2 linked regions of the Synechococcus elongatus PCC 11801 genome follow. The protein of the gene in region 1 interacts with the protein of each later gene in a pairwise test. Links are inferred from orthologs where the notes say so. Each region holds a gene or a part of one and is shown on either strand. Other genes may lie near its edges. The genes, in order: lpdA and pcrA.

Region 1 (3,255 bases):
AGCACTGCTCTAATCAGAGCACAGTCACTCAATCTAGGCAGTGTGCAAGCCCCCCCTGAAACTAAGCCGACGGGCGATCGCTCAGTAGCTGTTGCAGCGCCAGCCCCGGATCCGGTTGCTTGACTAGCGACTCACCAATCAAGACAGCCCGTGCGCCCGCTTGGCTAACGCGAGCGAGATCCGCTCCTGAGAACAGACCTGATTCACTGACCAGCAGCAGATCGCGATCGCGGCATTGGGCAGCCAAGTGATCGGTCACGGCCAGATCGGTGACAAAGGTCTTGAGATTGCGGTTGTTAATGCCGACCAGCCGCAGGTCATCTAGAGCTAAAACTCGCTCCAGCTCCGGCAGGCTGTGCACTTCCACCAAGGCATTCAAGCCCAGACTATGGGCGATTTTGAGGAAGTAGCGCAGGTCGGCATCCGAGAGAATTGCCGCGATCAACAGGACGGCATCGGCCCCAAGCAGGCGTGCTTTGTAGATCTGGTAGGGGTAGATCACAAAGTCTTTGCAAAGCAGCGGCACATCGACAGCTGCTCGCACTCGTTGCAGATTCTCGAAGCTGCCTTGGAAGAATTTCTCGTCGGTCAGGACTGAAATACAAGCTGCGCCATTAGCGGCATAGGCTTGGGCGATCGCCACGGGATCGAAGTCTTCCCGCAGGACGCCCTTGCTGGGTGAAGCTTTTTTGACCTCAGCAATCACCGCAGGCTGGATAGGAGCTTGACGCAGTGCCGCGAGGAAATCGCGAGGGGCTTGGGTCAGTTGGCGAACTTGAGCCTGGAGCTGTTGCAGCGGCAACTGTTCCCGCCAAGCACTGACCTCGCGCTCCTTGTACCAGACAATTTCCTCGAGGATATTGCTGGGGCTACTCCCCGGCACCTTGACCTGATAGGTGAGGCTGGCAACATGCACAGCCGGATTGGGCGGACGGCGACGGACTTCCATGGGAGTGTGAGCGCAAGGAATAGAGGGGCGATCGCTAGCCGGATTATGACCAGCGATCGCAAGAGAAGAACCGGAATTTAGGCGATCGCAGTAGCAGCTTGTTTGTAGGCCGATTCGATCACCTCACTCAGAGTCGGGTGGGTGTGCACCTCAAAGGCTAGCTCTTTGACCGACTGGCGACGAGCGATCGCGTTGGCGACCTCTTGAATCAGGTCAGCAGCATGCAACCCAAAGATATGAGCGCCCAGCACTTCGCCGGTATCTTTGCGGAACAGGAGCTTGGCGAAGCCATCGGCATCGGCCTCTGCCAGGGCCTTGGAGTTGGCCTTGAAGTAACTGCGGACGCTGGCCACTTCAAACCCTTCTTGTCCACCCAGTGCTTTGGCATCGGCTTCACTGAGGCCGACCGAACTGATTTCGGGGTGGGTGAAGGTCGCCGCTGGAATGCTGCGGTAATCGACACTGCGCGGATGGCCAGTGATGTTTTCGATCGCGACCACGCCTTGAGCCGCAGCAGCGTGCGCCAACATCAGTTTGCCAGTGGCATCACCGACGGCGTAGAGGTGCGGCACTGGATTACCATCCCGCAGGACGCGCATCCCCGCATCGACGGGAATAAAACCGCGGCGATCGGCTTCAACAGCAACGGTTTCCAAACCCAGATTTTTGGTGCTGGGAATCCGACCCGTGGCCACTAGGCAGGCGTCGACTTCCAGCACTTCCACCAGTTCTTTGGTTTCGAAGTCGGCCAATTCAATCACAACCGGCGAGCCCGGCGTAATTTTGCGGGCCAAGACGCCGGTACGAGTTTCGATATCCCGCCCCTCCAGCAGCGATCGCTGGGCAACTTTGGCGACATCGGGGTCAAAGGTCGGCAAGAGGCGATCGAGGGCTTCGATCATCGTCACTTCGCAGCCCAACGCCGTGTAGACATCAGAGAACTCTAGGCCGATGTAGCCACTGCCGATAATCGCAATCCACTGAGGCAGGGTTTCCAGCTTGAGGGCATCGTCGCTGGTGAAAACGGTTTTACCGTCGATTTCAATGCCGGGCGGCACAAAAGGATCAGAGCCCGTCGCCAGAATCACATCCCGGGCGCTATAGGTTTTTTCCACTCCATCAGCAGCAGTGACGGTGACGCGCTGGCTGCCGGCCAACCGACCGCGACCCATCAGAATGTCAGCCCCCAGCCGTTTGAGGGTGTTGCCAAGATTGCCGCGAATCGTCTCGACCAAGTTAGCCGCGTGATCCGCGATCGCTTGGCGATCGAAGCTGACGCCTTGGACTTGAATGCCAAAGTTTTGGAGGTGATCAGTGTCGGTAATTTCCCGCACCCGCCCTGAGGCTGCCAGCAGTGCTTTGGAAGGAACGCAACCGCGATTCACACAGGTGCCGCCAAGGTCACGGGCTTCCACGATCGCCGTCTTTAGGCCTTTTTCACAGGCATGTTTGGCTGCATCGAAACCGCCGTAGCCTGCACCAATGACGATGACGTCGTAGTCAAACTCGCTGCTCACCCTTGTTTCTCCGTGCCAATTGCAGAAGCATTTCGCCATTGTACGGCGGCGATGCGGCTAGCTTTGTCGCTGGCGGCGGGCTTCGTAGAGCAGTAGAGCTGCCGCGATCGCCACATTCAGCGATTCCACGCCCGCAGCTTGGGGAATTGTGACAGCGGTATCCGCGATCGCCGCCAGGTTGGCACTTAGCCCTGCGCCTTCATTTCCCAAGAGCAGCACCGTTGGTTGCCGAAAGTTCGCTTGCCACAGCGTCGTTTCGGTACGCGGCAAGGTCGCAACAATCTGGTGGCCCTGTTGCTGCAACGATCGCAGGGTTTGCCCGAGATCGGGGGCGATCGCCATTGGTAGCCGGAACCATTGACCGGCAGAAGCTCGCAGCACTTTCGGATGGTCAGGGTCGACGCAATCGGCACTAAGCCAGAGGCCTTCTGCCCCTGCTGCTGCTGCCGTGCGAATAATCGTGCCGAGATTGCCTGGGTCTTGCAGAGTTTCGACAGCAACTAGCAACGAAGCGCGTGAATCAGGTTTCCGGAGCGGTTGTCGTGCCGCGATCGCCACCACTCCATCCGGACTAACCGTGGTGCAAAGATACGCCAGCAAATCTGCGCTGACGGTTTGCTCCGGTGCCACTTGCGTTGCCTGCTGCCAGAGCTGCGGATGCTGGTCTTGCCACTCGGGGGTCGCACAGACTTGCAGGAGTGGCCAGCCGGTTGCGATCGCCTCCTGTAAGAGGTGGGTTCCCTCCAGCAAAAAGGCTTGCTGCTGGCGGCGACCTTTAGCCTGATGCAG
Region 2 (3,373 bases), 1.0 Mb from region 1 along the record:
TGGAATCCCCCGAGGAGTTGTAGAGGGTGCTGCCCCGACTGTTGCCGCCGTTGCCATTACCCACCACACTCTGGAGGGCACGGCCGCAGTCCGCGATCGCAGTATTCACCGCAACATTGGGATTGACGCCGCTCACCACGGACTGGGTGTAGCTGGTTTTAACGCAGTTCAAACTCCAAGCCACCAAGCTATCGCTGGGGGCATAACCCATCTGCGCTTGAAAAGAAGTCGTGAAACTGCGGACAAATTCGTAGTCATCTTGCGTGGTCCAAGCTGGATAGGCCTGAACAGGCAGCATCACGCCCGTCAGACCGATCGCGATCGCAGCCAGTTGAGCAACAGCAGGGAAAGGGGCGTTCGGAGTCAAAGTCATGGCTGTTGAGGGAGTCGAAGGAACGAGACCTCAAGAGAGGTTGTCCTCACTCTCGCGGCAGCATTAAGCGTTCGCCGTGACTGAAATCAGTGATGGCTGTGATTTTGATCACAGGGCGCAACCTCCCTCACAGAGCGATCGCTCCCGAGTCAGAAAGCGGAGCGATGACCAGAGGCGATAGGCTGAGGAACAGCCCTGTTCGCGAGCGCAATGTCCAGCGACTTCCTTAGCCAGCTCAATACTTCTCAACGTCGAGCCGTCGAACACTACAGCGGTCCGCTGCTGGTGGTTGCCGGGGCTGGGTCTGGCAAAACCCGGGCACTGACCTTTCGGATTGCCCATCTGCTGCGGCAGCATCGCGTCGATCCAGAAAATATTTTGGCGGTGACCTTCACCAACAAAGCCGCAAAGGAAATGAAGGAGCGGCTGGAACGGCTGTTCGCGCAACAACTGGCGGAATTGCAGTATGGCCAACCCTTCACAACGCTACGGGAGATTGAGCAAACCCAACTGCGATCGCGCGTCTATCGCGAAGTCACAAAAGATTTGTGGATTGGTACATTTCACGCAGTTTGTGCGCGGATTCTTCGCTTTGATATCGACAAGTATTGTGATCCGAATGGCCGTCGTTGGACGAAGCAGTTCTCAATCTTTGATGAAAATGATGTCCAAGGCTTAATCAAAGAGATTGTTGGTAATCAACTCAATCTAGACACCAAGAGATTTGAACCGAAGTCTGTTCGCTACACGATTAGCTCAGCAAAGAACAATGGTTGGTCACCCGATGAATTTGAACGACAGCAGCCGAACTATCGCGGCCGTGTGATCGGGGAAGTTTATCGCCGCTACTTAGATCAGCTCGCTGCCAATAATGCTCTTGACTTCGATGATTTATTGCTGATTCCAGTTCAACTCTTTCGACAAAATGAGCAAGTTCTAGCCTACTGGCACCAACGCTTTCGCCATGTTTTGGTTGATGAGTATCAAGACACCAACCGCACCCAGTACGACTTAATTCGACTGCTGACGACCAACGGTGCTGAAACAAGAGATTTCGATCAGTGGCAGCATCGCTCAGTCTTCGTGGTCGGGGACGCTGATCAATCGATCTATTCCTTCCGTGCGGCTGACTTCACGATTCTGATGGGCTTTCAGGATGACTTTGGCGATCGCCTGCCGGATGATGACACCCGCACGATGGTCAAACTCGAAGAGAACTATCGTTCGACTGAAAACATTCTTCAGGCTGCCAATGAGCTAATTCGCAACAATACTGAGCGAATCGATAAGGTTTTGCGACCCACCCGAGGCAGTGGTGAAGCGATCGCCTGCTATCGGGCCGATGATGAAATTGCGGAAGCCGAATATGTGGTTCAGCAAATTCGTCAGCTTGAGCAACAGAATCCTGAATTAAATTGGGGCGACTTTGCGATTCTCTACCGCACTAATGCTCAATCACGAGCCTTTGAGGAGTCATTAGTCCGTTGGAATGTTCCCTACACCGTGATCGGGGGCTTGCGCTTCTACGATCGCCGCGAAGTCAAAGATATCTTGGCTTATCTAAGGGCGATCGCTAATCCCTTTGATGCGGTTAGCCTGCTACGAGTTGTCAACGTTCCCAAACGGGGCGTCGGCAAAACTACCATTGGTCGACTCGTTGATGCTGCGCAGGAGTTAAATGTCCCTCTCTGGGAAATTTTGCGCGATGCAGAAACAGTGCAAAACCTCGCAGGGCGATCAGCTAGAGGGTTACTTGAATTCGCAACTTTAATTCAGCAGTTTCAAAACCAAGCCGATGAACTCCGACCTTCTGAACTGATTCGCCAACTCTTAGAACAATCGGGCTATATTGCTGAGCTCCAACGCAGTGGCACTGATGAAGATGAAGATCGTCGCCGCAACTTGGAAGAGTTAGTCAATGCAGCGATTCAATATGAAGAAGAAAACGACGATCCCAGTCTGATTGGCTTTCTGGGAACAGCTTCACTAGCTTCAGATGCCGACAGCAAAGAGGCGAATCAGCAAGTCTCTTTGATGACACTTCACGCCTCGAAAGGGCTGGAGTTCCCTGTTGTCTTCCTAGTTGGTTTAGAACAGGGACTCTTCCCTAGTTTCCGCTCACTCGACGATCCGCGCGCTGTCGAAGAAGAGCGACGCCTCTGCTATGTCGGGATCACTCGCGCTCAAGAGCGACTGTTTTTGACCCATGCCAGTGCTCGTCGGCTTTGGGGTGGCGGCCGCGAACCTGCAATTCCCTCCAATTTTTTGAGCGAGTTGCCGGCTGAACTGATTGTTGGTCAGTCGCCGCGTAGTCGCCACCAACCCATTCCCAGCATCAGCCCCCAAGCCACGACTGAACGACGCACGAGTTTGCGCGATCGCGTCGCAGCAAATGCCGCCACAGTTGCCCAGTCACAACAGCCTGCTCGCCAGTGGCAAGTGGGCGATCGCCTCCAACATCGTCAGTTTGGCGTTGGTCGCGTCACCCGAATTTTTGGGGCGGGCGATCGCCAGTCGATTGTGGTTCAGTTCAGTGGTGCAACGGGGCAGCGCATTCTGGATCCGCGCTTAGCACCGATTGAACCGCTCGGCTAAGCCAATCCGTTTCACCCTTCAATCCGCGTGAAAGTTGCGATGCATGAGTCAGTGAGCTGAGCATCTCTGTCTCTCCGGTCAGCTCATCGAACTTTTCTGGCTAGCACTTGTACTGAGACTCATCGACGACTCAGGACTTTGTACGGCGATCGCAGCAGCCCAATCGGGCCCGAGTGAAATGAGGCGATCGGGCAGGATGCGCACCAGTACAGATCCCAAGGGCGATCGCGCCTCAACTTGGATCTGCTGATGCGGTCTTAACTGCAGTGCTTCTCGTATGGCCGAAGGCAACTCCAGCACCGAGAGCGTGCAATGAAGCGGCGCGATCGTTAGGCGAATCCCTGCCTCACAGTTCAGCACCGGAGCATTACCGCCGAAGTGAGAGATCTTGGGCAACACAGTCAT

The links.
Region 2: the proteins of lpdA (region 1) and pcrA interact in binary tests that used the Escherichia coli proteins (3 or more experiments, as listed by UniProt). The link is inferred for Synechococcus elongatus PCC 11801 from one-to-one orthologs.

What each region holds. Positions count from the first base shown.
Region 1 is NZ_CP030139.2:333,036-336,290, reverse strand. The notes cover bases 267-3,202. They hold lpdA (dihydrolipoyl dehydrogenase), read right to left. Parts: upstream 2,506-3,202; coding sequence 1,027-2,505; downstream 267-1,026. Other genes in these bases: DOP62_RS01590 (TrmH family RNA methyltransferase), read right to left, coding at 2,524-3,202; trpC (indole-3-glycerol phosphate synthase TrpC), read right to left, coding at 267-949. In the rest of the region: DOP62_RS01605 (TIGR03279 family radical SAM protein), read left to right, coding at 1-13; more of trpC, read right to left, coding at 62-266; more of DOP62_RS01590, read right to left, coding at 3,203-3,255. UniProt on the Escherichia coli protein: Lipoamide dehydrogenase is a component of the glycine cleavage system as well as of the alpha-ketoacid dehydrogenase complexes.
Region 2 is NZ_CP030139.2:1,354,007-1,357,379, forward strand. Bases 222-3,275 are described here. They hold pcrA (DNA helicase PcrA), read left to right. Parts: upstream 222-583; coding sequence 584-2,968; downstream 2,969-3,275. Other genes in these bases: DOP62_RS06470 (hypothetical protein), read right to left, coding at 222-373; DOP62_RS06480 (hypothetical protein), read right to left, coding at 3,047-3,275. In the rest of the region: more of DOP62_RS06470, read right to left, coding at 1-221; more of DOP62_RS06480, read right to left, coding at 3,276-3,373. UniProt on the Escherichia coli protein: A helicase with DNA-dependent ATPase activity. Unwinds DNA duplexes with 3'-5' polarity. Translocates on single-stranded DNA with 3'-5' polarity. Initiates unwinding more efficiently from a nicked substrate than double-stranded DNA.